DNA from 3 places in the Bacillus basilensis genome. Region 2 is predicted to be linked to each of the others. Evidence: riboswitches for the same ligand, from Rfam matches in the RefSeq annotation. Region 2 holds a riboswitch; each other region holds the start of a gene.
The links. Region 2 has a riboswitch for S-adenosylmethionine ahead of ACQVV1_RS23650 (methionine ABC transporter ATP-binding protein). Riboswitches for the same ligand answer to the same signal wherever they lie in the genome.

Region 1 (10,947 bases), on a different contig from region 2:
TCACTTGCTATCCCATTATTATTAGGATTAGGTTTAGATGAGTTCAGTATGAGTGCAACATCTATTCTTCCTGCAAGAACACAACTAAGCAAGTTGTCAAAAGCAGAAATGGAAACATTAGCAGAAAAAGCATTAATGATGTCAACTGCTGAAGAAGTTGTTGAACTAGTTAAAAGCATATAATCAATAAAAAAACCTGAGTCGATTTGAAATCGGTCTCAGGTTTTTTCTATGAGAAAAGTAAATCTTATTTTCTTACTATAGAGGATAAGGAACAGAATTAGATAGCGATAGCAACGATATCAGTTGGGCATACACGTAAAATACCATTAAAAGTATTACGTTGACGGTTCTTATCATCTTTGTCGTCGTCTTTATTATCTTTGTCATTATTATTACGAGCTAAAGCAGAGAAAAGAGCAACACCGTTAGCGAAACCTTCAAAAATTACATTGTTGAAAGATCCGATACCTTTAATGCTTAAAAGAGAAAGCTCTGTTCCAACTGAAATGCTAGCAAGTACGTTACATACAGCTGGTTGTTGTGGTCTAACTACTTCTTTCTCTTTCTCTTTCTCATGATGTCTGCACTCTCTTTCATGATGATGACAGTCTCTAAAGTTATCACAGCATCCAAATGATCCAAACATAATCCTCATCACCCCCTTCACACTTATAATCTATGTAAGTTCGGTAATGAGTGACTGGACAGAGAGTGGAATTTTTTCTAGGGGATTTTCTCATTTTAAAAGACTAGCTGGGTGTTTATTACGGGATGATGTTTAAAATAGGATAGATATCACAAAAAAATGTAAAGACCACCGAAATGAATGAAATAGGGAGCCTTTACACTTTTTTGCTTTTATATAAAACGATGATATATACAGGAAGAGCTAGGAGTAGTGGTACAATGGATCTTGCAGTATGTTTTTCTGATTCTAATTGGAACGCTTCTTCTTTTGGAAATTGTAAAACTGAAATGTTTGCAGCATCGCCAATAAAATATAGAAGCAGTACAGTTACTATGTAACATAAAAGTGCGATAAAGCTTCCGTATGAACTCAATGAAAATCCCTCTCTTGTTATCTATTTGTTATCATTGTATCACAATTGTAACAAAAATACACGGTTATATTTCGTTGCTTTAACAAAATTCGACACAAAACGCCATTTATTTGTATGGGAATAGCATGAAATTTACTATTTTTTTATATGTAGATGTCGAATAATACATTGTAATATTACGGATGTGTGACAGAACATAAAAAAACGAAGGTAATGAAATTACCTTCGTTTTTTATTATTTTGCCCATTCACTTACTTGCTCTACGCTCATTCGAGGTGCAGGATGACCTTTTAAAGTTGATTCACCAATTGTAATAAGCATAATTGGTACGTAACGAGATGAAACATTGAATTCTTCTGTAAGTGCTTGTGGGTTGAAACCACCAATAGCACAAGTATCCCAGCCAGTTGCTTTAGCCGTAAGCATAAGTTGCATTGCTGCTAAAGATGCATTTGAAAAGGCTGCATCTCTTGGGAATTGTTCACGAGCATATGCAGACTCAATATTTTTAGCTAAGCGCTCTTTTGCTTCGTCTTTCATAAATCCTTGTTCTACAATTGGAGCATAAACTGGTTCAACGTTTTTATAAGCTTCTAAATCACCTAAAATAGCGACTACAGCTGAAGCATCAAGGATTTGTTGCTGGTTATAAGCAATTGGATGCAATCGTTTCTGTACATCTTCACCTTGGAATACGAGGAATTTCCAGTGCTGTAAGTTCCAAGCAGAAGGTGCTTGAGCAGCGCCCTTTAGAATCTCGTGTAACTCTGTAGATGAAATTTCTTTTTCTGGGTTGAATGCACGTGTAGATGTGCGTTCGTATAGAACATTAAAAAAGTTGTCGTTTGTCATTATATATCCTCCAAATTACAAATCAAATTATGAAAAAATACATGTAATATATTCTACTTACATTTTGTAAGTTGTCGAATTTAAGAATATAATATATTTATTTTAATTGTCAAGTTTTAAAGGGGAAGCTAGGGCATTCATACAAACGATACAATTCTTATAATCATACACTAAAAAAGGAATTTATAGAGTGAAAAAACGAAGAGAACATTCTCAATTAGCTTGTTAATATGAATTCCTCACTGATTAGAGTTTTTAGAGAACAATCTTTTAAAATGTTTGTGAGGAATTCAGTAGAACAAGATATATGAAGTGAGTGAAGACTAGTGATGAACATACTACATTTTTTATTAGAGAATACGGTTTTCCAAAATGTATTACAAGATCTTCAGTTAAATGTCCTTTATATAGAAAATGGATGCACACATCAACAAACGATAGAAAATATCCATCCAAAATGTATGTTTATAGCAAATAGTTTCGAAGAAGGAGAATTATTGTTTCAGAGGACTAAACCACATATTGTAATTATGTATGTAACAGATTTTTCTCAAATAAAATATATAAAGAATATGTATAATCCACAGGGTACATTTATTGTCATTTGGGATCAACATATAACAAGCGAGTTTGCAGAAGTGCTGACGTTAGGAATACGTAATATTGTAATAGCCCCTGTGACTCCACAAATGGTGTTAGAGGAAGTGAATAAGAGTTTGTATCAGCTTTCTTTAGTACGGCAAGTAAGTTTGCAACAAGAACTACTTCAAACGATGTTTGATTTTCAAAATGATCTATTATTTATAGTAGAAGATGATGAGATTGTTGATTGTAATACAAATTTTTTAGAGTTTTTTGGATATGAAAATTTGTTTGCCTATCGTGAGCAACATTTAGTATTTGCTGAACATTTCATTAGAGAAAATGGATACTATTCAACAACTCATGATATAACATGGTTAGATGATACATTATCATATGATAGAAGAATTAAGATGACCAATTATGAAGGGGAAGTGTCAACTTTTTTATTGCGTGCGACACCATTGCCAGAAGATTTATCAAGATTTATTGTGAAGTGTACAGAGATTACAGAATTAGATGAAATCTATCAAGAACAAGAAAGGCTTGCTATGATAGATTCGTTAACAGAGATTTATAATCGTTTGAAATTCCAACAAATACTAGAGGCAGAATGGGATAATGCGATGCGTAATAATGAAAACATAGCACTTATTTTATTTGATATAGATAATTTTAAAACAGTAAATGACACGTATGGCCATGATTTTGGTGACTTAGCATTAATTCAGCTTGCAGAGCTTATGAAATCTAAAGTGGAGCAGCAACATGTGTTTGCAAGGTGGGGAGGAGAAGAATTTATTATTTTAGTAACTAATACAGTAGAAAAAGAAGCATTTCAGGTTGCGGAATCATTACGATTTTTCATTGAAACAAAGCAATTCTCAGGAATTTCAAAATTAACAGCGAGTTTTGGAGTTGCATTATATGAACAAGGAATTACAAGAGAAGAATTAATGCAACGAGCGGATATTGCATTATATGAAGCGAAAAAAAATGGAAAAAATCAAGTGTGTATATATAGAAAAGAAAAAAAGTGATTTTTCGCAACAAATTGTTGCGATTTTTTTTTATTGTTCGATAATAGAATGTAGGGGGGATTTTGAACGAAGGAATTATGGAGGAACAACATGATAAAAAAAATAATGAAGATGGCTTCGCTGTCAGTTGTAGTTTGTGGTGGAGTATACTATTTTCTCTATAACCCCAATATAAAGGAAAGCACTGTATTAACCACTAAGGTGAATCCTACTATTGAATCAGAAGTACAAGAGAATATAGAAGAAAAAGAAGAACAGCAAATTGATTATGCTAGTATATCTCAAAAGTTAGATCAATATTTAATAGGAAAGCAATTTAATGGAACAGTTTTAGTAACAGATAAAGAGCATGTTATATTGAATAAAGGATATGGGTATGCTGATGTTCAAAATAAGATAGAGAATACACCTCAAACGAAATATCGTGTCGGTTCTATTACGAAAACAGTTGTGGCCACATCTATTTTGCAGCTACAGGAACAAGGGAAGCTAAATATTCAAGATAATGTAAATAAATATATTCCCTCTTTTCCAGTAGATAAAAATATTACTTTATATCATTTGTTAACACACACATCAGGTTTACCAGAAAGCGGAAAAGGGAAAGTGAATGCCGCTTCTCGTATAAACTTAGTAAATTGGATTGGAAGCCAAAAATTAGAATTTCCACCAGGCACAGGTTGGAAATATACAGATTATAATTATATGGTGCTTGCCTACATTATAGAAAGCATATCAAAAAAACCTTTAGGAGATTACATAAAAGAAAATATATTTACTAAAGCAGAAATGCATGAATCCGGTATGGGAAATATGGCTCAGGAAGATCAGCATTTTACTAAAGGATATGTAAAGAAAGAGAATGTACTTGAACCTGCAAAAAAATTGTTAATGGATTGGTTATATGGATGCGGTGAGATGTATACAACAGTTGGCGATATGAAGAAGTTAGACGAAGCGATTATAAATGGGAAACTTCTTTCTGAACAAAGTATACAAGTGATGTTTTCACCTTCAACAGAACGGAAATATGCATTTAGTTTTTACATATATCCGGATTATTTTCATAATCATGGTGTACTATCTGGTTGGAACACTTTCAATAATTTTAATAAAGAAAAAGGGACTTTTGTTATTTTATTTTCAAATGTGAAAAATAGTATGGATGATGATTTTAATAAAGAGTTCCGAAAGATGGTAAGTGATTTATTAGAACAAAGGGGATGAGAAAATGGAAAATAAAAATTTATCAATAGGTTTCATCGGTATTGGAGTAATGGGAAAAAGTATGGTTCATCATTTAATGCAAGATGGTCATAAAGTATATGTATATAATAGAACGAAAGCGAAGACAGACTCTTTAGTGCAAGATGGTGCAAATTGGTGTGATACACCGAAAGAGTTAGTAGAGCAAGTTGATGTTGTAATGACTATGGTTGGATATCCACATGATGTAGAAGAAGTGTATTTTGGGATAGATGGGGTTTTGGAGAATGCAAATGAAGGAACAATCGCAATTGATTTCACGACATCTACACCAACATTGGCAAAGCGTATTAATGAAGCTGGTAAAAGAAAGAATGTATATACGTTAGATGCGCCTGTATCTGGAGGAGACGTCGGTGCGAAAGAAGCAAGACTCGCAATTATGGTCGGTGGCGCGAAAGAAATATATGAAAAATGTTTACCGTTATTTGAAAAACTAGGAACAAATATTCAGTTGCAAGGACCAGCTGGAAGTGGACAACATACAAAAATGTGCAATCAAATTGCGATTGCTTCTAATATGATTGGGGTATGTGAAGCTGTTGCTTATGCGAAAAAAGCTGGATTAGATCCAGATAAAGTATTAGAGAGTATTTCTACTGGGGCAGCGGGTAGTTGGTCATTGAGTAATTTAGCTCCTCGAATGTTAAAGGGAGATTTTGAACCAGGATTTTATGTAAAGCATTTTATGAAAGATATGAAGATTGCTTTAGATGAGGCTGAAAAATTAAAATTACCAGTACCGGGTTTAAGTTTGGCGAAGGAATTGTATGAAGAGTTAATGAAAGACGGGGAAGAGGATAGCGGAACACAAGTGTTATACAAAAAATACATAGGGGGTAAGTGAGATGGATCTTCAAAAATTTGATGAGATGATTGATGCTGTACAACGAGCAACTTGTGTACAAATTAATGAAAAACAAAAAGAAGCTTTTAAACAAAAATATGATTTTGAACCGAAATTCGAATATGGAAGAGATGAGAAAGGGCATTACGTTATTCGAACTTCAAAAAAGATGCTAGAAGAAATGGAGTTTTATTTGGCATTGAAATATGATCAAGATGGAGTTGATCTTTATATGCAAGCAGAGATTGATGGTATATGCCACGTATCTGTTAGCTATAGTGAAGATGTCCTACATTTACAAGAATTGTTTCAATTTCTAGAAGAAAATAAATAAAAGTCCTCATTTGAGGACTTTTATTTATTTATATTTAATTTTATAATTATAAGCTAGAAGCACGGCGGCATCGTTCAATTGGGAATGGAATAACTTGCGCGATGTGATTAGGACCAAATTGTTTTGCACGAGCATGGCGTATTATATAAAATGCAGACAGAATTGAAACAGGAATAGCGCCGAACAAACCAAAAAGTAAAGCGCTTACACAAGATGCGACAAAACCTAAAACACCAACTTCTAACTCTTCCATAATAGCTCCTAGAATAACAGGAAGTGCTCCACACGTAACCCCTAGTATAAGTGCGATAAGTAAACTCATGATTATCCCCCTCTGTTTGCGATATTCTTTTCCTTCTTAGTTATTTGTAGTATATCATATACAAAACAGAATTTTCAGAAAAAATTCAAAAAAAGTTCAATAAATGTTCAAAAAGTGTTAAGAAATACCCTTAAAAAATAGAAGGAGAAGATTGTTTTTGAACAGAAGGACTCATACGTTTGAGAAAATAAAAAATCAGGCTTATTTCATTTTTTGAAATAAGCCTGTTCCATAGGAGGATGTATATATGTAGAGTGAATAAAAGGTTGGAAAAGGGGATCCAAGTCCTTTTATTCAACTAACTACCTTAATAGATTGGAACCCAGCCTTCAGCTGTAACAAAAATACGAATAGCTACAACTTGACGATCATCTTGCAAGGTGAAATAATGTCTTGCATTTTCAGGAACAGATATGAGATCACCTGGCTCAAGTTCAACGTCAAAGAATTTCCCATCTTTGCCTTCAATAGCAAAGATGCCATGCCCGCTAACAATAAAGCGAACTTCATCATCAGTATGATGGTGTTCTTTTTGAAAATTAATTAATAATTCGTCAAGGTTAGGTGTGCTATTTGAAAGTGAAATTACATCATGTGCTTTATAACCTCGACGTGCTGAAACATCAGCGATTTCTTTTGAAAACACAGCTAATATTTCAGCTTTGTTTTCATCTGTTAACGAATAATTTTCATTTAAATGAGGAGGAAGTTTAGAAATATTCCATTTCTCATATAAAACACCTTCCTCTTGTAAAAATTTAGATACTTCCACTTCATTTTCAATGCGAGTATTTACTTCATGAATACGAATTTGCGCCATTAGAAACGCCTCCTTGAATTGATAATAGTTTTATATGAAATTGGAATAAAAACTCATAAGCCTCTAATCTTTTCTTTGCATCAAAGCTATCTCGGCCCCATACGGTAATACCATGGTTACGGATTAATACTGCTCCCGAATCTCCTTGTATATGCTTTCGGAAGGTTTCTCCAAGCGTTGGGATGTGGGCATGGTTTTCAATAATAGGAATGTGGATTGTTGCACCTTCTTCCCAAATATCGAGAGCTTTAATAATTTCTTGATTTTGAAGGGTGACGGTATCACTATATAAGTTTGTGATGACATTATTATCAGTTGTATGAACATGAAGTACGCATCCAGCATTCGTATTGTTATAAATATGCGTATGCAAGATTGTTTCTGCTGAAGGGCGTAATTCAGTCTCTAATACGGGAACCCCTAGATGATCTACTAGGAGAAAATCATCTGGAGTCGTTTTTGTTTTATCTTTACCACTTGCTGTAATAAGAAAAGTAAGTGGCTCATGACTAACCTTTATAGAAATATTACCACTCGTTGCTGGAAACCAATTTCGTGTTGTTAATTCTTTTTTTATCTCGCTTAAGTCAAACCATTGACGAAACAGTTGTTTCATAATTTCACCTCCAACAAATGTTTTAATGCAAATTGAACATCATGAAATGTTTCAAAAGGTGTATAAGCAATATGATTCTCTTCACATTTTGTAATAAGGAAGTCACGGGCAAATACTTTATCTGCTTGTTTTGCAGCTTGTAAATCAGTAATTGAATCTCCAATCACAATATGGAAGTCATTCGTATCACTTAATTTACGGATTAAAGATGATTTGCATAATCCGCAATGATTTTGACAATGATGATCACAAGGATGAGGCCATTTAACGGTAATGTATTCACTTGAAAAGTCAGTTTCATTACAGTAAATTTGCTCTTTAGGAATGAGTCCTTGTAAGAGTGGATAGACGAAGAAATCCATTCCACCTGATATAACGTAAAAAGAAATGTCATTTTCATTTACAAATTGTATAAATTCATGAAAACCATTACGAATTTCAGCAGTCTCTATTAAAAATTGAATAATCTCATCGTGCAGATTAGTAGGTATTAATTGAAATAATTGAGAAACACCTTCTTGAATAGATAGCTCTTGTGATAAAATTCTATTCTTTACTTCTTCGGCTTCTGGTGGTGCGAATTTTTCCATAATGGACATAATGTTATCATTATTTGTAATCGTGCCATCAAAATCACAAAATACTTGAATACTCATAATTTCACCTCATGAGAGGGATTTCCCCATATTTGTAGTGCACTATGCAAGTTTATGTCATCTACTTCATGGAGTGGTTTATTTTGCAAAGTAGCATCAATTGCAGCACGGAAAGCTTTACCGCCGCCTTGCGCCCCATTTGGATGTCCGTGTATTCCGCCACCAGCATTAATAACAACATCTTTACCGAAATCTCGTAGAATAAAGGGAACGAAACCAGGATGAATACCAGCAGACGGAACAGAAAAGCTCTTCTTGAAAAATGCATCGTCTTTAGTTAAATATTTTGAGATAGCAAGAGCCTCCTCTTTTTCTAGCGCAACACTTCCGTATGGAGATGGGAATAATGAAAAGTCAGCCCCAGCATAACGTAGTAGCTTTCCGAGTAATAATGGAGATGAAACTCCATATAACTTGGATGCTGAATAAGCACCACTTACAGCAGGATGTGCCATAATAGGAACTGGGATTTCATCATCTTCTGCAAGTGATTGTAGTACATCTAGTCCGTAAGCAAATACGTTAAATAATAGAATATCAGCTCCAGCTTGCACTGCACGTTTCGCATTTTCTTTTAAATCAAAAGTTCGTCCTGTTAAATTTACGGCATATAACGTTTTATGTCCGTATGTTTCATATACGGATTGTAAAACTTCTTTTCCCGATACAATGCGTTTCGTAAGAGGTGTTAATGCATTTTCAAATAATATTTCATCATCTTTTACTATATCTACACCACCAATTGCTTGATCGCGTAATTGCGTTTTTAAATACCCAATATTTCGTCCAATCATTCCTTTAAAAATACTCATTAAAAGGGGACGCTCATGTACTTGTAAAAGGTTTCGAATACCATCTATCCCGAATTTTGGACCAGGAAAATGCTCTTTTAACTCATCTGAAAAAGTTAAATCAATTAATTTTACTTCGCCATCAAGTGATAGCTTTCCAAAGGTAGTCGTTAAAATCGCTGGTAAATCTGGACTGAAGTTTAATAACGGATATTCGATTTTAATAATCCCGCGTTTTACTTTTTTTCGTAAATACGAATTGGTATGTTCTTGTTCAGCTAATTCCTCAACATGAATGACATTGCCTTTATGCTGTTTTAATTGTTCTTGTAATAAATTTGGTAAATGGGTCCAAGAGCCAATTGTTAATCCGAGTGCAATTTGCTCGGCCTTTTTTTCTAAGTTATGTGAATCATCATGGATTAAATACGTCGCTATTATTCCGCTCATTGTTAAAACCTCCTAGTTAAATAAAAAAACCTCTCAGCTAAGGAGAGGTTTTTTTACAACCAGCTCCTTATCTGTCAGCGTAATGCTGCGAGAATTAGCACCGTGTCTACAATTATGTAGATCGGTTGCCGGGTTTCGTCGGGCTCGTCCCTCCACCTGCTCTTGATAAGAAGTATTTAGAAATGTTTAAATTTTTAAGATAACTGAATTTTGTCAGATATTATTCGCGTTGTCAATTATTTTTTGAAAAAATTTAATTTATCAATTCGATTAATGGCTTCTCGTAATCTATCTTCTGTATGCAAGAGACCAACACGGACGTACCCTTCGCCATGTTCACCAAATCCAACACCAGGAGCAACCGCAACGTGTGCTTTGTCTAGTAAAATATCAGAAAATTGCTCAGATGTATAACCTTTTGGTACAGGAAGCCATGCAAAGAATGATCCTGTTGGAATGTTTACATTCCAACCAATTGAGTGACAAGCTGAAATAAGAGCGTTTCTTCGAGATTCATAACTATTTACAAGGTCTATTACGCAAGACTGTGAACTTAATAGTGCTTCGCGGGCAGCATCTTGAACTGCACCAAAAATACTAACATACATATGATCTTGTAATAAGTTAATTGTTTCGATCACACTTTCATTCCCTACAGCAAAAGCGATGCGCCAGCCAGCCATATTGAAAGTTTTCGATAATGTGTAAATTTCGATTCCTGTATCTTTAGCACCGTCTGCTTGTAAGAAACTAACAGGCTTTTGACCATCGAACCCAATAGCACCGTAAGCAAAATCATGAACAACTAATATATTGTGTTTATTAGCAAAATGAATAGTTTCATCAAAAAAATCTTTTGATGCAGTAGCACCTGTAGGATTATTTGGATAGTTTAAAAACATTAATTTTGCACGCTCGGCAATAGAGTCATCAATTTTCGTATAATCTGGTAAAAAATTATTTTCTGCAATAAGCGGCATTGTTTTAAATTGTGCTTTTGCTAAAGCAACTCCTGATAAATAATCTGGATAGCCTGGATCGGGAACGAGAATAGAATCACCAGGGTTTGTAAAACAAACTGGTAATTCTACTAATCCAGCCTTTCCACCAAACAAAATAGCAACTTCAGTTTTTGGATTTACTACTACATCATATTCACGTTGATAGAATGTTGCCACGGCTTCTTTTAAACTTTCATGTCCGCGAAATGGCGGATATTTATGATGAATGGTCTTTTCTGCAGCATCTTGTAAAGCTTTTACGATATGCTGCGGCGTTGGTTGATCTGGATTACCTTGACCTAGAT
Region 2 (10,947 bases):
AATGATCCACCAGACCAAACTGCAGAGTTTAATGCAGAGAATTTGTTGTCTGTTGGTGGGATTACTTTTCCGAAATGCTCACGGAAAATATCTTCGTTCTCTTTTAATGCGCTATCTGTATCTTTGAAGACGATTCCTAGAGCTTCTAGGTCTTCTTTCATGTTGTGGTATACAACTTCAGATTCGTACTGTGCAGATACACCAGCTAAATATTTTTGCTCAGCTTCTGGAATACCTAATTTATCAAATGTTGCTTTAATTTCATCAGGTACTTCATCCCAAGACTTCTCAGATTTCTCAGATGGTTTTACGTAGTACGTAATTTCATCGAAATCTAAGTCGTTTAAGTCGCCGCCCCATTGTGGCATTGGCATTTCATAGAACTTATCCAGTGATTTTAAACGGAAGTCTAACATCCACTGTGGTTCTTCTTTCATACGTGAAATCTCTTCAACGATTTCTTTTGTTAAACCGCGTCCAGCACGGAAAATCGAAACGTCTTTGTCTTTGAAACCATATTTATAATCGCCGATATCTGGCAGTTGCTTCGCCATGTTGGTGTGTCCCTCCTTAGATAACCTCGTTTTTAGGAACCTGTAACATTACTTATCTTCGTTTAAGCCCTTTTCTAACGCTTTCCACGCTAATGTTGCACATTTAATACGTGCAGGGAACTTGCATACGCCTTGTAATGCTTCAATATCTCCTAAATCAATGCTGTCATCGTACTCTTTTCCTAGCATCATGTCAGAGAAAATTTTAGAAAGCTGAAGTGCCTCTTCAATTTTCTTACCTTTTACTGCTTGTGTCATCATTGAAGCTGAAGACATTGAGATAGAACATCCTTCTCCTTCAAACTTCGCCTCTTGTACAATACCTTCTTCTACTTTCATCGTAAGTTGAATACGATCGCCGCAAGTTGGATTGTTCAAGTTAACGGTAACACTATCTTCTAACACGCCATGGTTACGAGGATTTTTGTAATGATCCATAATAACTTGACGATATAACGTATCTAAATTATTAAATGACATTTGTGAAATACTCCTTTGTCTTGATTAGCGATTCAACAAATGTATCAATTTCTTCTTTTGTATTATATAAATAGAAGCTCGCACGTGCTGTTGAAGAAGCTTTCAGCCACTTCATAAGCGGTTGTGCACAGTGGTGTCCTGCGCGAACCGCAATACCTTCTACATCTAATACAGTCGCTACATCGTGAGGATGTACGTCTTCAATATTAAATGTAACAAGACCAGCACGATGCTTTGGACCATAAATTGTAACGCCGTCTACTTCTGATAGTCTTTCTAAAGCGTATTGCGCTAATTCATGCTCATGCTTTTCAATATTATCAAGACCAATTTCTTCTAGGAAATCAATTGCCGCACCAAGTCCGATTGCATTACCGATAATCGGTGTACCTGCTTCAAACTTCCACGGAAGCTCTTTCCAAGTAGATTCTTGTAAATCTACGAAATCAATCATTTCACCGCCAAATTCAATTGGCTCCATATTGTTCAGCAATTCTTTCTTACCATATAATACGCCGATACCTGTAGGTCCGCACATCTTATGAGCAGATAATGCGTAGAAATCACAGTTTAAATCTTGTACATCTACTTTCATATGAGGTGTACTTTGTGCACCATCAACGACCATAATTGCACCGTTTTCGTGTGCGATTGCTCCGATTTCTTTTACAGGGTTAATCGTTCCAAGTACGTTTGATACTTGCATAATAGAAACGATTTTTGTATTCGGTGTAACTGTTTGACGAACATCTTCTAAAGAAATTGTACCGTCTGGTTGAAGCGGAAGGTATTTTAACGTTGCACCAGTTTTCTTAGCAACTTGTTGCCACGGAATGATGTTACTATGGTGCTCCATGTAAGAAATAACGATTTCATCGCCTTCTTTTACATTTTCAAGACCATAGCTAGCCGCTACTGTATTTAATGCAGTTGTCGTTCCGCGCGTGAAAATAATCTCTTCCATTGATTTCGCGTTAATAAACTTGCGAACTTTCTCGCGTGCACCTTCATACGCGTCGGTAGCTTTCGTACCGAGCGTATGAACACCGCGATGCACGTTAGAATTATATTCTTTATAGTAACGTTCTAACGTTTCAATGACTTGAATTGGTTTTTGAGAAGTTGCTGCACTATCGAAATAAACAAGTTGTTTGCCGTTCACTTTTTGATCAAGAATTGGAAACTGTTTGCGTATTTCATGAATATTCATTAGCGAACTTTCCTTTCAATTACCTCAACAAGCTGTGCCTTTACTCCTTCAATTGGAAGCTCATTAACTACAGGTGCTAAGAATCCATGGATGACTAAACGTTCTGCTTCGCGTTTTGGAATACCACGGCTCATCAAGTAGTATAGTTGGTATGGATCTACGCGGCCTACTGAAGCTGCGTGACCTGCCATTACATCATCTTCGTCGATTAAAAGAATTGGGTTTGCATCACCGCGAGCTTTTTCATCTAACATAAGAACGCGAGAAGATTGTTGTGCATTTGATTTAGATGCACCGTGTTCAATCTTACCAATTCCGTTAAAGATAGATGTTGCACTATCTTTTTGTACACCGTGTTTTAAAATCCAACCTTCAGAGTGTTTACCGAAGTGAACAACTTTAGTTGTAAAGTTTTGTGTTTGGTTACCACGGCCAATTGTTACTGTTTTCGTATCAGCATATGAACCGTCGCCCATTAAGTTCGTAACGTTCTCTGAAATTGTGTTTCCGTCATTCATAAGGCCTAGAGCCCAATCAATACGGCCGTCGCGTCCTACAACGCCGCGGCGGTTAACGTAAGTTGTTACGTCTTTTGCTAATAGATCAACCGCACCGAATTTCACTTGTGCGCCTTGTTCCACGATTACTTCTGCTACGATATTTGCAATACCTTTAGCATTTTCATTTGCAACGTAGTTTTCTACATAAGTTGCAGTACTGTTCGCATCAGCTACGAATAATACGTGGTTATATACGTTAGCTTCTTCGCCGTCTACTAAGAATACAGCTTGAAGTGGAGTTTCAAGAACAACGTTTTTCGGAACATATACGAATGCACCGCCGTTGATTAATGCAGCATGAAGTGCAGTTAGACGATGCTCGTCTACTTTCACGCCATCTTTCATTAAATACTTTTGTAATAGTTCAGCATGCTCAGTTGCAGCTGTTACGATATCTGTGAAAATAACACCTTTTTCTTTTGCTTCGTCTGCTAAAGAAACGAACGCAGTTGTACCAGTACGTTGCACTAATACGCTGTTATTTTCATCGATTAAGTTTTTCACTGCTTCTGGAAGCTCTGTTAAAGAACTTACAGGCTCTTGCTTAGCAGCGTCGCCTTTTCCGATAAAGTCCCATTTTTCAATTTTCGTTTTATCAGGCGTTGGCATTGGAAGTTCAGTTGCTTGTGCAAGAGCTTGTAAGCGGAACTCAGTCAACCAAGCAGCTTCGTTTACTTCGCTTGCGCGTTGACGGATTGTTTCTTGATCGAAAGGTAATGTACCGATTGTCATGTTTATGCTCCTCTCTTACGCTTCTTGCTCTGTTGTTTCGTCTTCAATACCTAATTCTTTTTTAATCCAGTCATAACCTTCAGCTTCTAGACGTTGTGCAAGCTCAGGGCCACCAGATTTAACGATACGACCGTTCATCATAACGTGAACGAAGTCTGGAGTGATGTAGTTTAATAAACGTTGGTAATGCGTAATCATTAGGCAACCGAACTCTTCACCGCGCATTTGGTTAATACCTTTAGATACAACTTTTAATGCATCGATATCAAGACCAGAGTCGATTTCATCTAAGATTGCGATTTTTGGCTCAATCATCATTAATTGAAGAATTTCGTTACGTTTTTTCTCTCCACCAGAGAAACCTTCGTTTAAGTAACGTTGTGCCATTTCTGGATCCATTTCTAGGAATTCCATGTTTTTATCTAATGTACGGATAAATTTCATAAGAGAAATTTCATCGCCTTCTTCACGACGTGCATTAATTGCAGAACGTAAGAAGTCAGCGTTTGTAACTCCGCTAATTTCACTTGGATATTGCATTGCTAAGAATAGACCTGCTTGTGCGCGCTCGTCTACTTCCATTTCTAATACATCTTCACCGTCAATGATGATGCTACCTTCTGTTACTTCATACTTTGGGTGACCCATAATTGCAGAAGATAAAGTTGATTTACCTGTTCCGTTAGGTCCCATAATTGCGTGGATTTCTCCACCTTTTACTTCAAGGTTTACACCTTTTAAAATTTCTTTGCCGTCAATTGATACGTGTAAGTCTTTAACCGTTAATGTAGAACCAGCCATCTCAATACCTCCATTAATCCTATATATACATTTTAAAAATTCCTAAAACGTTCATATTCTCATTTTATTCTCATTCTAATTTTATATCAAATAAAATGATATCGCAAACGACGAAAAAAAGTAACAATTTTTTCACAAATGTATATAAGTATTTCCTTTTCACCTTTCTATGATACACCTTTCTTCTTATTTATATAAAGAAAAAAGGACTGGAAAATTACCAGTCCTTTCCTTCATATTTATTCACTTACTGGCAGTACAGCACCTTTATATTCTTTATTAATAAAATCTTGAATTTCTTTTGAATGCAGTACTTCTACTAGCTCTTTAATTTCTTTTTTCTTCTCGTCACCTTTACGAACTGCAATAATATTTGCGTATGGAGAGTCTGATCCTTCAATCGCAATTGCATCCTTTGTTGGATTTAAATTTGCATCAATTGCGTAGTTTGAATTAATGAATAAAGCATCACCTTCATTATTTTCATATAACTTTGGTGAAAGTCCAGGTTCTACATCTGTTTTAAATTTTAAGTTTTTCGGATTTTCTACAACATCTTTTACTGTCGCCTTAACAACATCTACACCGTCTTTTAATTTAATAACGCCGCCTTTTTGTAATAACGCTAACATACGGCCACGCTCCGCTACGTTATTACTCATAATCACGGTTCCACCATCTGGTAAGTCTTTTAAGCTTTTATATTTCTTAGAATAAATGCCCATTGGCTCTAAATGGATTTTTCCTGCGTTTACAATTTTATATCCTTTTTCTTGGATTTCTTTATCTAAATACGGAATGTGCTGGAAATAGTTCGCATCTAAATCCTTATCCGCCAACGCTTTATTCGGTAACACATAGTCTTGGAATTTTTTAATTTCTAATTTAATACCTTTTTTCTCTAATATTGGCTGTGCTTTTTCTAAAATAACAGCGTGCGGCACGTTAGAAGCTCCCACAACAAGCTTATTTTCCTCTTTTCCTCCACAAGCAGCTAATGTAAATACAGACAGCGCTGTAACAACTGACAATAGAATCTTTTTCATATGATGTCCCCTTCTCCTGTATAATTATGTAGTTATAAAAAGGGCTGGCATACACCAACCCTTACACAGCAATTATTCTTTTACAGGAACAACTGCCCCTTTATATTCTTTATTAATAAAGTCTTCAATTTCTTTAGAGTGTAATACTTCTACAAGAGCTTTAATCTCTTTCTTATCTTTATCGCCTTTACGAACAGCTACTACGTTTGCGTACGGTGAATCATTTCCTTCAATGGCAATTGCATCTTTTTCTGGATTTAACTTCGCATCAATTGCATAGTTCGAGTTAATTAAAACAGCGTCGCCTTCTTTATTGTTATACACTTGTGGTAATAAACCAGGCTCGATATCCGTTTTGAATTTTAAGTTTTTCGGATTATCTGCAATATCTTTTGGAGTTGCTTTAACGGGATCTACTCCATCTTTAATTTTTAAAATGCCCTCTTTTTGTAAAATTGCTAAACCACGTCCATGGTCAGCAACAGAATTACTCATAATAATTGTTGCACCGTCTGGAAGCTCTTTTAAGCTCTTATATTTTTGAGAATATACACCAATCGGTTCTAAATGAATTTTTCCTGCCACTTCAAAATCATATTTTTTATCTTTAATTTCTTTTTCTAAATACGGAATGTGCTGGAAGTAGTTTGCATCTAAATCCTTATCCGCTAACGATTTATTTGGCAACACGTAATCTTGGAATTTTTTCACTTCTAATTCAATTCCTTTTTTCTCAAGTAACGGTTTTGCCTTTTCTAAAATTTCAGCGTGCGGTACGTTAGAAGCCCCCACAACTAGTTTCTTTTCATCTTTATCTTTCCCGCCACAAGCAGCTAACCCCAAAATAGAAGTTGAAATAAGTGCTGTAAGTAATAATTTTTTCATTTGAAACATCCTCTCGTTTTTTATTATCTTTTATCTATTCGAGTCGTTACACGATCACCAATCCACTGAATGAAAAATACAACTAGTAATACACAAATTGTCGCAACGATTGTTACGTCATTATTTCCTCGTTGGAACCCTTCTAAATAAGCAAGTGTTCCAAGGCCACCAGCACCAACAACTCCCGCCATTGCTGTATAGCCTACTAAAGCAATTGTCGTAACTGTAATACCAGACACTAATGCTGGTAACGATTCTGGAATTAGCACTTTCAAAATAATTGTGCTTGTTTTTGCTCCCATTGCTTTTGAAGCTTCAATTACACCTTTATCAATTTCACGAAGGGCAATTTCAACCATTCTTGCGTAAAACGGTGCCGCTCCAATAATTAAAGCCGGAAGTGCAGCACTCGCTCCAAGAATTGTTCCAAGCAGAATCTTTGTGAATGGGATTAATAAAATGATTAAAATAATGAACGGTATCGAGCGGAAAATGTTTACGAACGCTCCAATCGCCGTGTTAACCGCTTTGTTTTCCCATAAATTATCTTTCGCTGTCATAAAGAGTAACAATCCTAAAATGAGTCCTAAAACAAATGTGGCAAGAGCTGCGATTGCCGTCATATATAACGTTTCACCAGTTGCTTCTAACATTTGATTCCAATCAACGTTTGTGAGTAACTTATCCATGTGCAATCACCTCCAGCTCTACTTGATCTTGATGTATTCCCTCTATTGCTTGCTGAATCGCTGTTTCCTCACCATTTAAATGAACAACTAAACTACCGTAAGAGCCGTTATTCGTTTGTGCGATATTTCCTTGCAAAATGCTAACTTCTATATCACTGCGCTGCATTAATCTTTGAAGCACTGGTCTTTCTACAGCCTCACCGATAAACTGCAAACGAATTACTTTTCCATCTGGATACTTTTCAATTAAACTTTCAATCGTTTCATTTGTATCTTCAGAATCCGTTAACTGCTGTACAAATCGTTTCGTAATGTCTTTCTGCGGATTACGGAACACATCAAGTACTGGACCTGTTTCTACAATCTTTCCTTTCTCCATTACCGCAACACGATTACAAATCTTTCGAATTACGTGCATCTCGTGTGTAATGAGTACAATTGTTAAACCGAGACGCTTATTAATATCTAATAATAAATCTAGAATTTGATCTGTCGTTTCTGGATCAAGAGCTGACGTTGCTTCATCACATAAAAGTACTTTTGGATTGTTAGCTAATGCTCTTGCAATCCCAACGCGTTGCTTTTGTCCTCCGCTTAGCTGGGATGGATACGCGTCTCCTCTTCCTTCTAAACCAACAAGATGAATTAATTCATCAACACGTTTTCTTCTCGCCGCCTTATCGACACCTGCAATTTCAAGTGGGAACTCGATATTTTCACGTACAGTTCGTGACCAAAGTAAGTTGAAGTGCTGAAAAATCATTCCAATTTCTTGCCTTGCCTTACGAAGTTCGCTTCCTGTAATGGCTGAAATGACACGATTTGCAATTGTAATTTGGCCAGAAGTTGGTTTCTCTAGCTGATTGAATAATCTAATTAAAGAACTTTTTCCAGCGCCACTATATCCGATAACACCAAATATTTCACCTTTATCTATTTTTAAATTGGCATTATCTACAGCAGTGACATCACCGCTTTTTGCTTTATATATTTTCTTTACATTTTCTAATAAAATCATGATGTTCACCCCTTTTTGTTTGGACATACTCCGCAATTTTTTATTTTTGATGCGTGTAGTCCACCGTTATCACTACTTTTATTATTTGAATGTCCTCCACATTCAAACAACAAAAAAACCTTTCCGCTTTAGAGAAGCAGAAAGGTTTATATGCGTATATAACAACATTATCCCTCTCTCTCATCTCTCAAAGCATTTGCTTTGCAGGAATTGGCACCATTTCAACATAAGTTGACGGTTGCCGGGCTTCACAGGGCACAGTCCCTCCACCTCTCTTGATAAGAGAAATCAGATTACATTTTCGTCTGATTTGTAATTTATGAAATTGTCTATATTTTATGAATTGAATTGTATCAATATCCACACACCATGTCAACAGAAATTTTCGTAAAAAATGAAACTTCAGAATTTTAAGCACCTACTGACATTGGTTTACATATATGAAACATCGATTCAACCAATAGCATCGTTCGATACGTTCCCGAATATTGCACTCGTCCATCATTCATTAGCATTTGCAATCGTACATTGCCGTTCACCAATTCTTTTATATCTTCCTCATCTACACAAACGATCTGCTCCGTTCCTCTTTCCTCATGTAACAGCTCTATATAATCTCTTGAAATTTGTAACGAACAACTTTCATCTCCAAAGCGGAAATTAACAGTTTTCTCTCCTTGTCTTAAAAGCGGCTCTAAATGATATTGACCATTAGCGTAATTTACAAATGATTGCAGCAAAGAATATAATTTCACCCTAAATCACATCCTTCATATCACTTTCTATTACACATACCATTCCCTCTCACTAAAGAGCAATCCTGTTACTTTCGCTCGACAAATACTGTAATCACCCTGCATCTCGACATATTTCCCAAGAAATATGTCGAGGCGGCAAAAACTTTGCCGCCTACTTTAATTCCGTATATAAATATTCAACTGAATGAAATGCATATATCTTCTTCATGAGTGTCCCATTTTCAAAAACAAGTAAACACGGTACACTTTCGATTCCATACTCTTTCGCTAAATGCGGAGCATAATTTAAATCTAACATCCCAATTTTCAGATCCTCAATTGTCATCTCAACAACCGTTAACATCTTTTTTGCTAATTGGCATGTTCCACACATTGGAGTATATACATATAGCACTGTTTTTTCTTCGTTCTCTATTAAGGCTGTAGCTTCGGCTCCTGTCCAGTCAATCACTTCTATCATTCCTTACCGTAAATATTCTGTATAAACGTCAATGTCAGCTCCCCATAATACATTTGCTAAGTGTGAAGATGGCGCAGTTGCCACTTCTCGGTACGAGCGATCAATATAAATATGCTCTGCTTGCGGAAATTCTTTTCGAAATTGTTTCCTTAACTTTTCTCCAGCATCATCAGCATCCACTAGCACATACACTTCCTTATCAAAAAACTGATCAACGAGCTCATCCATTTTCGACAAACCAATTGTACCATTTGTACAAACAATTTCCACCGGTTCACGAATAATAGATTCAATCTTTCTTCTATCTGATGTACCTTCTACAATAATGACTTTTTCTACATAAATCATATGTCATCACCCGATCACCATATACTATACAACCTTTAACTTAGTATATAGTATATTCGTTATTTTCATGTTGTTTCCTGTTTATTTTTGCAAAAGAAAAGCGCAAGCGGCTCGTTTAGAACAGGAGGGCATTGGAACTCCTGAACTAGAGGCGCCTTTTGCCTCAAGTGAAGGAGTGAAATGACCGACTGTTCTAGCCGCTGGAGCTGGATCATAATGAAAAGCGCAAGCGGCTCGTTCAGATTGTGAGTGGGATGGAGCTTCTGACGTAAAGGCGCCTTTTGCCTTGCAGGAAGAAGCGAAACCACCGAACAATCTAGCCGCTGGAGCTGGATCATAATGAAAAGCGCAAGCGGCTTGCTTAGAACAAGAGGGCATTGGAACTCCTGAACTAGAGGCGCTTTTCGCCTCAAGTTCAGAAGTGAAATGACCGACTGTTCTAGCCGCTGAAGCTAGACAAAGAAAAGCGCAAGCAGCTAGAACTGCATAAAACTTAAACGAAAAGTTTTTCCAAAAACGTTCTCCTACACGATAATTAGTATATGATTTTACGTTCATTATTTTACATAAAATAAAAAAGGACAGCACAAAGGCTGTCCTTTAGTCGACTATAATTAGTCTTGGTTTGTCATTTCTGCATATTTTTCAGCAGTTAATAACTTTTCAACTTGGCTTGCATCAGAAAGTTCAACTTTAACCATCCATGCACCCTCGTATGGAGATTCGTTAACAAGTTCTGGTTGGTCACTTAATTCTTCGTTTACTGCTACAACTTTACCGCTTACAGGTGCGTATAACTCAGAAACTGTTTTAACAGATTCTACGCTTCCGAATGGCTCGTCAGCTTCGATTGTTGCACCTACTTCAGGAAGTTCAACGAATACGATATCGCCTAGCTCACCTTGTGCAAAGTGAGTAATACCGATAACAACTTCATTACCTTCAGTTTTTACCCATTCGTGTTCTTCAGAGTAACGTAAATTATTTGGAATGCTCATGACTGTACCTCCAGTGAATGTATTAATTATGTAAAAATACCTTATTGGTACTTTTTCCACACACTTTCAAACTGCTCTTCGTTAAAACCAAGTGTTACATTCGTTCCATTTGTTACAATTGGACGTTTAATCAACATGCCATCAGATGCTAAAAGCTCGTACATTTCGTCTTCGCTTGCATCTTTCAACTTATCTTTCAGACCAAGTTCACGGTAACGCATTCCACTTGTATTAAAGAATTTTTTTAATGGTAATTCACTTTTTTCATGTAAATTACGTAAATCTTCTTTTGATGGTGGATTTTCAACAATATGAATCATCTCATATGCTACATCGTTTGCCTCAAACCATTTCTTTGCTTTTTGACATGTGCCACACTTTGGATATGAATAAAATGTTACTGTCATA
Region 3 (10,947 bases), on a different contig from region 2:
GCGACTATCAGAAGAAGCAAGGAATGCTACTACATCTGCAATCTCTTCAACTTGCCCTATTCGTCCGAACACAGATGAATTCGTAGCAAAATTTCGTATTTCCGGATCATCTAGCAATTTCGCATTCATATCTGTCTTCGTGTATCCAGGCATGATTGTATTCACTGTTATACCTCTTTCTCCGAGATGTTTAGCAAGAGGCAGTGTCATCGTATTTAGTGCACCTTTACTTAAACCGTATGCAATTGAGCCTGTAAAACCAAGTCGTACTTCAGCTGATGAAATGTTGATAATTCGCCCTTCTGCTCGTAGTAATGGTAATGTTTGCTGAATTAAAAAGAACGGTGCCTTCATATTTACTGCCATAATTTCATCAAAAACTTCTTCTGTCGTATCTTCAATCGTTCCTTGTGTACCTATCCCTGCATTGTTTACTAAAATATCAATCTCTGATGTACCAACTCTTATTTGTAATTCATTCTTCAATTGTTCTACTATCTTTTTGACACCATCCATTGAATTGAGATCTGCTTCAATTAAGAATGCCTTTCCTCCATTCGATTCAATCTCACTAATTGTTGCATCTGCAGCTATTTTATTTCGGCCGTAGTGAATCGCTACTAATGCACCGTCGTTTGCCAATCTCATCGCAATCGCACGACCAATACCGCGACTTGCCCCTGTTACTAACGCGATTTTCCCATCAAGATTCTTCATTTCTTCCATCCTTCCTAAATTTCCGTTTGATAAAAACCTATACTTATATTTTCATGTAAACACCAATAATTTTAAATATATATTTATAGGTAATTCAATTCGTTAGCTTATGATATTATAGTTATAATTCATGATTTACTTTAGAAAACAAAATAAGGAGGCTACACAATGCAAAACGCTGTAAAACTGGATGAAACTGATCATAAAATAATGAACTTGTTGTATGAAAATGCGAGAATTTCCGTTTCAGAAATAGGACGAATTATATCCATGACGCAGCCTGCTGTAAAAGAGCGTATTAATAAACTTGAAGATCAAGGAGTTATAGCGGCTTACCGAACGAAATTTGAGCCTTCCAAAATTAATAAGAACATTCAAGCATTCATCATGTTTAAAACGAGCCAATGCTCTGATTTTATCCAATATTGTAATGCCGCTCCTGAAGTAACAGATTTATATCGAATTAGCGGAGAGTTTAATTATATGATGAAGGTCATGAGCGATTCGATGGATTCTCTCGCTACATTTTTAGACTCTTTAATGCAATTTGGCTTATCATCTCCTTTAATTGTATTAAAGAGTGAATTTGAGGAAAAATTGTCGTTCTGATAAAGGGATACGTATTATCCCCCGCTAACAGTAAAAGTTTTTCCTTTATGAGAAAAACCAACAAAACCAATGATTAGTAAACAAAAAAGAACATTGATATTTCAATGTTCTTTTTTATATCTCTACTTATTAATTAGATTGTGCTTCGAAAAGAGCACCTTAATCCCCTTATCCCTGATTCCTCTGCGCTTCTCTAAACTCCTCCTTCACCCTCTCTAACAGCCCTTCTTCCGTAATTAATCGATACGCTGTATTTGCTAATGCTTTTGCGGATGTAATTAATGCTTTATCTCCTAATTCTGAGCGTGCTGCTTCTCTAAATTCATTCGTATGTGCAATTAAGTCATCTGGGCCGATTTTAATGTACGGGTGAATGGTCGGTACGACTTGGCTTACGTTTCCTGCGTCGGTTGAACCAATGCCAAGTCTTTCTTTACGATTTACTTCTTCACCTAGTAATTCTAGTTCTTCCGCTACGATGTCGTTATATGTTTTTGTTACGAGTAATTCATCGATCTCATTTTGGAATTGATGGATTTTTACTTTCGTACCTGTTGCTAGCGCTGCCCCTTGTGCGATGTTTTTCACTTTCTCTGTTACTTCCGCACATCTTTTTCGCGTTGCTGCACGAATGAAGAACCTTGCTGCGGCGTAGTCAGGAATAATGTTAGGTGCTTTTCCTCCTTCTGTAATAACGCCATGAATCTTCACATCTGACGGAAGTTGTTGACGAAGTGCATTAATACTGTTATACAGCTGAATAACCGCATCTAATGCGTTAATCCCTTCTTCAGGTGAAGCTGCAGCATGAGCTGTTTTTCCGTAAAAATGAAAATCAAGTGGATCAACTGCTAGTGAAGGACTCGTTGTTGCTGTTTTTCCGCTCGGATGAATCATAAGCGCCGCATCAATATCTTTAAATAAACCTGCCTTTACATAACTCGATTTTGCGCTACCGTTTGGCCCACCTTCTTCTGCCGGTGTTCCGAAAACGACAACCTCTCCGCCTATTTCTTCAAGCGTTTCTGATAATGCAATTGCTGCTGCAACACTAATTGTGCCGATTAAATTGTGACCACACGCATGGCCAAGTCCTGGTAAAGCATCATACTCAGCTAAAAATGCGATAACTGGTCCTTGTTTCCCTGAACTTTTTCGTGCGATAAAACCTGTTTCATGTCCAGCTATATTGTGCTGCAACTGGAATCCTGCACTACCTAGCAATAAACTTAACGTTCTAGATGCGTAAAATTCTTGGTTACCAATCTCCGGATTCGCATGAATATCATGACTTGTTTCTATGTACTTTTCCTTATTTCTTTCGATACTCTCTTCAATTGTTTTTCTTTGTGACGTTACTCCAGTCGCTCCCATTTGTCTTCCCCCTTTTATTTTCACGTAAAAAAGCCTCTTTCTAAAAGATAGAAAGAGGCTTCTGTATATACAGTCAAAATGAGCTTCTTTCTTATCTTTCAAGTTACCTTGCTGGAATTGGCACAGTATTCATAAAGAATCCGCTGCCGAGGTATCGTAGGGCCAGTCCCTCCACCTCTCGTGATAAGAATTTTCATAAAATTATATTAAATTACATTCATTCTAAGTTCATTTCAAATAAAAGTCAAGGAATTCCTATCCGAATTTACCGAATATCTAAAAATCCTTTTAATACACCAATTGCCTCAGGTGCTTGCAGTCTTGCACATACGTACGGAAATTCTATACTACCTTCAAACATCATTTGAGATGTAAGCGGTGCCCCTGCCCAAAAGATTTCATCATCGATTACGATAAATGGGAAGGCTTTATTTTGCCTTTGTAACTTTACATTTTTCAGTGGAACTGGTCCATCACTATACACTGTTATTTGCGCATTTGTACGCATTAACGCTTGCCATACTCGTTTATCTACTTGTTTTGTACTTGGAAGTGAAATAATGATTTTTCGTTTTGCAGCTAAAATATCTTTTAATAGCCCTTTCGTTTCCTCAAGATTCATTTCCATAAACCAGCGTAATCGTTTCGATATTTTTCGTTCCCACAATTGCCTTGATGTCGTACGATCATACACATCTCCATGACGTTCTATATGAGCTGTTAATTGTGATAACGCTTGTTTTCTTGAAAGATTTTTACGCATATAATGGCAATCCGATAATTGAATGAACTTCCCTCTCGCTCTTGTCACTGCTACATTGACGAGACGATGGTTTTTATGGTCAAAGAATAACACGCCAGGGCGTTCTTGCGGATAACTATCAACCGTATCAAAAATCATCATATCTCTTTCAGAACCTTGAAACTTATGAACTGTCGCTGCTAAAACAGGTATGTGTTGATATTTCGTTCTCTGTAACATTTCTCTAATACACGTTGATAAAAAGCGGGATTGTGCCCTGTAAGGTGTCACAACACCGATCGATTGCACACCATCTAACAGTCCGATTAACATCATTTGCATCGCTACTAAACCAGACATAATATTAAAACGCGATCCTGAAGCAGCATCCTTTAACGAAAAAGCTCCCATTAAGCTCGTATCAAATAAAATACTCGCTTCATTTGCGAACGGTTGTAGTTTCGCAAGTTCTTTACGTTCTGAAACTGACGGATGATCGTATACTCTATTTTTATAAATAAATGAGTTTGTAAACTTAGATATATCCGCATGCATACGTCTTTGTTCCTGCAACATAAACAGGTTCGGATGTGCTTCTGATTTATTAACAGACTCAACAATCCCAGCATGGTAAAACATATCTTCGCCGAGCCATTTGCGAACGAGTTCATGGTTTGCCATCGCAATTGGAGGTAACTGTAAAAAGTCTCCACAAACGACGATACGTTTTCCAAGTGAAGCAGCTAATGCAATTTGCGGAACATATGCCATACTCACTTCATCTACAACAACTAAATCAAATGTACGCTCGTAAATAAGTGAATCAATGGCACATTTCGATAAAGTTGCGCCGATTACTTTCGCATTTTCAATGTATTCTTTTTCTACTTCTTTAATTTTCGCTTTTTGCTTTCGAAGATCACTTTCAATCTCTTGTATACGCTTCTTATCAGCAGATGTTGCTTTATACGATAAAATCTTTTCACGAAGATCTTGTCGTGTCTCTTCTAAATAGAGTCTTTCTTCTCCCCAAGATCCGTTCGTCGTTTCAACTAACTTCGACGCAAGTAGCGTTTCATGATTTCTTATATGTTCATGTTGACTATAACCGTAACGAACAATTTCGCCAGGCGTCCATTTCTTTTTCTTTTCAATTTGCTTCGTTACTTCACTCATTAATACGTCCACTGCTGCGTTACTATGAGCTAACACAAGTACCGATTTTCCTTTTTGATAATGAGCCGAAATAATACGTGATAAATTGTAAGACTTCCCTGTTCCAGGCGGTCCCCACACGTACGTTGTCGGATTGTAAAACGAACGATACGCCAATTCATTTTTCGGATTTTTCATCTTCTCAATATGTTTCGGACTGCTCGTCCCATCAACAAGACGCTTTATACGATTACGTTTTAGCTTATCTTTATGCGCCTCTTTCAATCGCTCTTGCAGTTGCTCTAAAAGCTGCCACGGTTCACTATATAAAACAGCCTCTCTTATTTCGCCTTGTATATAATCATTTAACTTCAGTTCTATTTCTAATCCATGTACAGATAATACTTCTCCTGTCGCTTCCTCACCATCGAACTCAATTCGAATAGGTGAACCTTCAGGTAAGCTTACTTCCGAAATAAGCTGAAATACATATACTGTACTTTCATAATCTGTATATAAAAAACGACCGTTCATGATAGAAATTTTACTACCACCTATCGTTTTCCAATGTTTAATTTCATACGCTAATGCATAATGCCACTCTTTCATCGTTTCCGATAATGAAGGAGTTTGAGTAGGTGTATTCATCGTATAATCTCCTTCCTTCTCCCCAAACATACTTTCTCACTATACCATATAACACGCTAAAATTTGTAAGGTTTTTATCTTGCTTATTTTCTTAATTTTCAATATTATTTTACATATAAAATTTTCAGAAAGAAGGAATCTACATGCCAATTAGAAGAATAGAACACGTTGGACTTATGGTTGCTAAATTAGAAACATCTATAACTTTTTATGAAAAAGTAGTTGGCTTACAGCTTATTAAGCGAATGGGACATCCAAACCCAGACTTAAAACTCGCTTTTTTAGGTGTGGAAGAATCGAAGGAAACGATACTGGAACTCATTGAAGGTTACAACTCCTCTCTTCCGGCAGAAGGAAAAGTACATCACATTTGCTTTAAAGTGGATTCATTAAAAGAAGAAATTGAAAGACTCAAGAAACATGGAGTAACCTTTTTACTAGGAGAAGAAATCGAAACATTACCGGATGGAACACGTTACATATTCTTCGCGGGTCCTGATGGGGAATGGATTGAGTTTTTTGAAACCAAGAGATAAAGTAAACCTTTATGTTGCGGGATAGAAAAGGAGCCGGAATTCCGGCCCTTGTTTTTAACCAGTAACAATGAAACATACCTCCAACCTGAGAATTCACCAAGGTTAAAAACATAATTATTTTGTTAGGAGGAGAGAATGGTAAATACAGTCTTTATTATTGTTTTTTGGATACCTATACTATTTCCAATCCTTTATGTAATCAAGATAAAGGATTGGAATATAAAAACAGCTGCCTTATTTGTTGGAAGAATTCTATTAAGTATTGTCTATTTTATAAATGGAATGGTGTTAGGTAGAACCTTCCCTATGAAACAAAATGGGATTTCTTTATAAAGTCTTTGCAACATGAGAAAACTGATGCGCTTATAGAAGTATTACTTTTTAGTATGATCGTCATTTTTGGCTTACTAACTACATTTAATTATATAAATAAAAAGAAATATGATGTTTCCCTATTTCTTTTCTTGAGGCTTTGTTTTTATTTCAAAAAAGAAATCATAATTTTCTCTAGTTCAGCCTTATTTAACACATCATCAATAATTACAACTTGATAAGAACTGTCCTTTCCTTTTGCAGGAACAATCATTTTCATGCCCTTTATATTACTTCCAGTCATTTTACCAAAGGTGAATTGTGCTCCTTCCAGTTCATAATTTTCTATCTTGTCATTGTCATTAATCCATTGATAAAATGGATCTCTTACTCTTTCTAAAATGGAAGATTGATAAATTGTATAACCAAACTCCCCAGCTCTATATTCTGAGCTCATGATAGGATCCAGCTTTTTTGTTGTAACGACTGGTTCAACTTTTTCCCTCTTCAGTTCATAACCTTTTGCTACATAATTAGGTTTCTTAATTGGAAAATCAAATGGACGAGATGTGAAATGCGAATAAATTTTCCCCCATAATGGTTCAATAGCTTTACTATTCTCCTCTATTTTTTTTTGATCGTCTCGTTCTAAATATTCAGGTTTCCCTACTGACCTTATCTTCTTGTCTATAATATATCCCTCTGTTTGCAATTTGATGAATTTATCAAATTCTTCTTTTGTTAACAGACTCTGTGCCACTTCCATTTCTTCAAGTAAATATTCATATCGCCCTTCTGAAACATGAAATTCTGCAAATGCTTGTTCTTTTGTACCAATCATCTTCTCTACAATTTGCTGAATAGGAACTTCAGTTTGTGCTTTTGCTGTTTTAAAATTATTTTTCACTTCTGTTGTTTCTTTCTGCTGGTTAGTTGGTATATCAGCATGTGCATTTAATAAAGATACAGATGATACAGCAAGAATAGCAACAACTCCAAATGCAGACCAACGATACGAGTTCTTTTTAAATTTTTTAATCATAAGAATTCTCCTTTTTAATGTTCTTTTATTTCTACTTAAGTTCGCTAAGCTTGGTACTTGATAATAACTTGAGTAGTGTTCTAAAAGGGTAATAATAGTATGACCATATGCAAGTTTTTCCTCTGAATCTATATATGTAAGAGCTAATGCATCACACGCCAGTTCCTGATCTTCACGCATGCATGAGTAGGCATACCAAAGAATTGGATTAAACCAATTTAGAATTAGTAACATATGCATAAGCCAATTTACACCAACATCTCTTCGTTTAATATGAGCTAGTTCATGATGAAAGATATATCGTAACTGTTGCTCATCTAATACTTTCATATGTGCACTTGACAATAACAACCTTGGTCTAAGGAATCCGAAAACAGTTGGACTCGCAATTTTCCCAGCTGAGAGAAGTGGGATATCTCGCTTAACGGACATAGATTCCTTACAGCTCTCAAAGATTTCACTAATCTTTTCATCTGTAATAACGGGTTGCTTTTTTATATAGAAAAGTAAACGCTTATTCATAATGATGGTGGCAAAACATAGAATGATAACCCCAGCAAGCCAAATATATAAAACGATTGTATAAAATGAAACCGATTTGTCATTTTGCTTTTCATTATTATGCGTTTGTTTCTTATCTTTTTTAGCTGTTTGTGTAGAACCATATGTATAGGTCTTTGTACCACCTATAGCTGTCGATTCTTGTATACGACGATCTGCGAAGTCTTGGTGAGAAGTAACTGGAATTCCATTACTGTACGAAAGAATAGAATAGATACTGTAGGAACTATCTGGTGACCATGGTAATAAAAGTCTTACAATTAATATTATCCATAATAGATACTGCCATCGTGGGGGTAACTTATCTCTAAGAAAGATTTTGATACATAAGATTAGACCAACTAATATACTTGCCATAATGGAGGTTTCTACCACCCAATCAAAAAAGCCAGGTAGATAGACGTTTACAAACATATCTATCATTATGATTTATCCTTCCTTTGATTTTCCTCATTCTTCTCATCTAAAATACGTTTGAGTTCGTTAATATCCTCTGAGGACAGCTTTTCTTCTTTTAAGAAATTCACAAGTAAAGGTTTAAATGCTGCACCATAGAAACGTTTGAGAAGCGATTTTGTTTCTACATGTAGATAACTATCTTGCGACACTAAAGGATAATAAGCATACATACGCCCTTTATCCTGATGGTAAGAAACAGCTTCTTTTTGGACTAATCGATTAATAAGCGTTCGAATCGTTTTCGGCCTCCAGTCCATCGTTACTTCTAGCGCTTCAATCACTTCATTTGCTGTTTGAGGAGATCTTGACCAAAGAACTTTCATAACTTCTAACTCAGCTTCCGATATTTTAGGTAATTCTTTCATTATTTAAAATCCCACCTTTTATATTACACTTGTAATCTACAACTCAATATTACAAGTGTAATCCTAAAACGTCAACTATTTTTAGAAGAATCAATATAAAGGTAATATTCAGAAATAATACAATAAGCTATTCTTTCTGTAGAATCATAGCAAATATTCCTCTATTCATCCCATATCGATGCGCGAGAAACAACATTAATTATTATTCTCCAAAACAATAACAAAAATGGACTTGTTATCAATTCTTTTTTTTGTTAAACTCCTTTAAAAAATCATAACTCAAACAAAATTCGCTATTCTTAGTTACTAAATATTAGTTATGTTCACAATTTCGCAACATGTATAGACAGGTATATATGTTATAATCAACTTAGCAAATTACAAATAAATTTGCATTTCCTGTGCCCCTTACCTCCCAGTAAGGAGCGTACCCTTTTATAAATATTATTTCAATACAATTTTCCCCACATCATTTTCACAAATGTAAAAATTCTCATATATTAGACTTCATACAACCTTTTCCAATGAACAATATACCGATACACAAATCCCTATTTATATAGGGATTTTTTTGTACGAGTCCCCTCACCATTAATTTAAGAATTAAAAAAGAAGGGGAATATCCCCTCCTTTTACGCTTGCTCCGACTGTCGAAATTATTTAATGTACCCACGATTCAGTTCCGTTAACTTTTCATTGATATTAAAAATTCTTACTCTAATATCTTTAACACCAGCTGCTTCCAGTCTGTTCTTGTGCATTTCAGCGTATTTTTCAGCATCTTGTTTTTCTTCAAATACATAGATGCCTCCAGCTTCTTTTGTTTCTTGATTCTCAGTCCATATTTTCCAATGGAATCCTTCTTCTTCGTTAATACTGTTTGCTAAATCCCAAAATCCTTTTTCCATTTCTTCACCAAAAGGACCTTCAAACGGAAAATCAACTTGTAATAAATATGCCATCTTCACTCACTCCTATTTTTAATATAAAATTCTTGCCATTCTTTTACTAATTATAATTTTTTTGATTCTAATGATGATACTGTTTACATTCGTATTGCTATTATTCCACCACTAATTTAAAAATCCTACTATTTGTAAAATACTCATAAAACGGTAGCAATTTGAACGCAAACAGTTTTAAATTATGTTTAAAAAATGTGATACAAACTTATCCCAAAACTAAGGACAAACAAAACAAGCGCAGGTATTGCTTTCTTAAAGGGATCTCTCGCTAATACAATAAGAGTTAATGCAGCTGCAAGCATCGTACCGCCTAACAACAATCCTGCCAATAAAGCTGCCATTGGAACCCAAATTCCTATTAACATTCCAATTGCTCCTACAATCTCAAAAGCTCCAGTTAAGAAATTAAAAAACGAAGGTAAACCAAATCGCTTAAACTCATCTGCCATTTTCCCAGATATAATTTTCGTTCCTGTCATTAAAAAGAACAGAAACAACACTACTTTTACAATATTGATGAAAATTAAAATAGTCATCACACCTTTCTTATTATTTGATAAAACTCAGTATTGTTCAGGTAATAGTCACTACCTTTACCCTATTTCCTGATATTGCCCTTATGGAAGTTGCTTCACTTTACATTACCCTTTTCCATATGAAAGGGATTAAAATTACATGCCATAGCATATATAATACAAAAAATTTGACTGGTACTAGGCAAAAAAGTGACCTTTAATTAGATATTATACAAAATAAAGCTATCTCCATCATTCCTCGAAATAAAACTATATGCTATAGCATATATAATACATAAAATAAAGTTTGTTCCTTATGAATAGAATCAATAAGGAACAAGTATTAATAGCGTGTATCATACAATTTGTTTAATAATGATTGTAATACTTTAATCTCTTCTTCGCTCAAATTACTCGTAACGAAATGGTGAGCGTCTGTCACTACAGGCAAGATTGTTTTCTTTAATTCGTCACCTTTTTCAGTTAAAAAAAGGTTGTGTGAACGTCTATCTTGGTCATTCAAAGCCTTCTTTACAATCCCTTTTCTCTCCATCGACTGTATCATTCTTACGACAGTAGTTTGATCTTTATCAATAGCTTCTGCTAACTCTTTTTGAGTAGTAGCCCTGTGGCTACAAAGAACACTAATAATCCCCCACTGCTCTGGCGTAACTCCATAAGGCTTTAATTTCTTAGTAAAATAATTAGTCATTTTCACATCAGTACGATGAACAAGATAGCCTATTAAATCATGTAAGTTCATGTATCACCTCTATAAATTAGGATATAAAAGGATATAGCATACCAGTCAATTATTCACAGTGAATATATTTGTTTCACTAATTATATGCTATGACATATATATTAAATTAGGTCATTTTAATTGTCAAATGAATTACCTATTATTTTTCTACAGTATCAGTCCAGCTTATTTAAAAATAAGAAAA

Region 1: it holds a riboswitch for S-adenosylmethionine, as region 2 does, so the genes downstream of both, mtnW (2,3-diketo-5-methylthiopentyl-1-phosphate enolase) here and ACQVV1_RS23650 (methionine ABC transporter ATP-binding protein) in region 2, are expected to answer to the same signal.
Region 3: it holds a riboswitch for S-adenosylmethionine, as region 2 does, so the genes downstream of both, ACQVV1_RS09240 (M20 family metallopeptidase) here and ACQVV1_RS23650 (methionine ABC transporter ATP-binding protein) in region 2, are expected to answer to the same signal.

The regions. Positions count from the first base shown of each region.
Region 1 is NZ_JBNTQO010000002.1:268,992-279,938, forward strand. It holds gene ptsP (phosphoenolpyruvate--protein phosphotransferase) at 1-183, shown strand, start outside; gene ACQVV1_RS04865 (DUF3915 family protein) at 281-649, opposite strand; gene ACQVV1_RS04870 (hypothetical protein) at 846-1,064, opposite strand; gene ACQVV1_RS04875 (nitroreductase family protein) at 1,300-1,917, opposite strand; gene ACQVV1_RS04880 (GGDEF domain-containing protein) at 2,247-3,539, shown strand; gene ACQVV1_RS04885 (serine hydrolase domain-containing protein) at 3,630-4,766, shown strand; gene ACQVV1_RS04890 (NAD(P)-dependent oxidoreductase) at 4,771-5,652, shown strand; gene ACQVV1_RS04895 (DUF3909 family protein) at 5,654-5,986, shown strand; gene ACQVV1_RS04900 (hypothetical protein) at 6,033-6,308, opposite strand; gene ACQVV1_RS04905 (1,2-dihydroxy-3-keto-5-methylthiopentene dioxygenase) at 6,616-7,128, opposite strand; gene ACQVV1_RS04910 (methylthioribulose 1-phosphate dehydratase) at 7,106-7,744, opposite strand; gene mtnX (2-hydroxy-3-keto-5-methylthiopentenyl-1-phosphate phosphatase) at 7,741-8,400, opposite strand; gene mtnW (2,3-diketo-5-methylthiopentyl-1-phosphate enolase) at 8,397-9,641, opposite strand; SAM riboswitch class I at 9,706-9,813, opposite strand; gene ACQVV1_RS04925 (pyridoxal phosphate-dependent aminotransferase) at 9,878-10,947, opposite strand, start outside.
Region 2 is NZ_JBNTQO010000017.1:22,496-33,442, reverse strand. It holds gene sufB (Fe-S cluster assembly protein SufB) at 1-554, opposite strand, end outside; gene sufU (Fe-S cluster assembly sulfur transfer protein SufU) at 603-1,034, opposite strand; gene sufS (cysteine desulfurase SufS) at 1,024-2,244, opposite strand; gene sufD (Fe-S cluster assembly protein SufD) at 2,244-3,536, opposite strand; gene sufC (Fe-S cluster assembly ATPase SufC) at 3,552-4,337, opposite strand; gene metQ (methionine ABC transporter substrate-binding lipoprotein MetQ) at 4,577-5,383, opposite strand; gene metQ (methionine ABC transporter substrate-binding lipoprotein MetQ) at 5,456-6,268, opposite strand; gene ACQVV1_RS23655 (methionine ABC transporter permease) at 6,292-6,957, opposite strand; gene ACQVV1_RS23650 (methionine ABC transporter ATP-binding protein) at 6,950-7,975, opposite strand; SAM riboswitch class I at 8,153-8,260, opposite strand; gene ACQVV1_RS23645 (hypothetical protein) at 8,386-8,730, opposite strand; gene ACQVV1_RS23640 (thioredoxin family protein) at 8,885-9,193, opposite strand; gene ACQVV1_RS23635 (toprim domain-containing protein) at 9,197-9,541, opposite strand; gene ACQVV1_RS23630 (hypothetical protein) at 9,623-10,099, opposite strand; gene gcvH (glycine cleavage system protein GcvH) at 10,156-10,539, opposite strand; gene ACQVV1_RS23620 (arsenate reductase family protein) at 10,581-10,946, opposite strand.
Region 3 is NZ_JBNTQO010000003.1:533,856-544,802, reverse strand. It holds gene ACQVV1_RS09250 (SDR family oxidoreductase) at 1-717, opposite strand, end outside; gene ACQVV1_RS09245 (Lrp/AsnC family transcriptional regulator) at 886-1,326, shown strand; gene ACQVV1_RS09240 (M20 family metallopeptidase) at 1,495-2,700, opposite strand; SAM riboswitch class I at 2,789-2,890, opposite strand; gene ACQVV1_RS09235 (AAA domain-containing protein) at 2,966-5,275, opposite strand; gene ACQVV1_RS09230 (VOC family protein) at 5,389-5,781, shown strand; gene ACQVV1_RS09225 (hypothetical protein) at 5,917-6,114, shown strand; gene ACQVV1_RS09220 (M56 family metallopeptidase) at 6,260-8,119, opposite strand; gene ACQVV1_RS09215 (BlaI/MecI/CopY family transcriptional regulator) at 8,119-8,523, opposite strand; gene ACQVV1_RS09210 (monooxygenase) at 9,177-9,482, opposite strand; gene ACQVV1_RS09205 (DoxX family protein) at 9,671-10,021, opposite strand; gene ACQVV1_RS09200 (MarR family winged helix-turn-helix transcriptional regulator) at 10,344-10,763, opposite strand.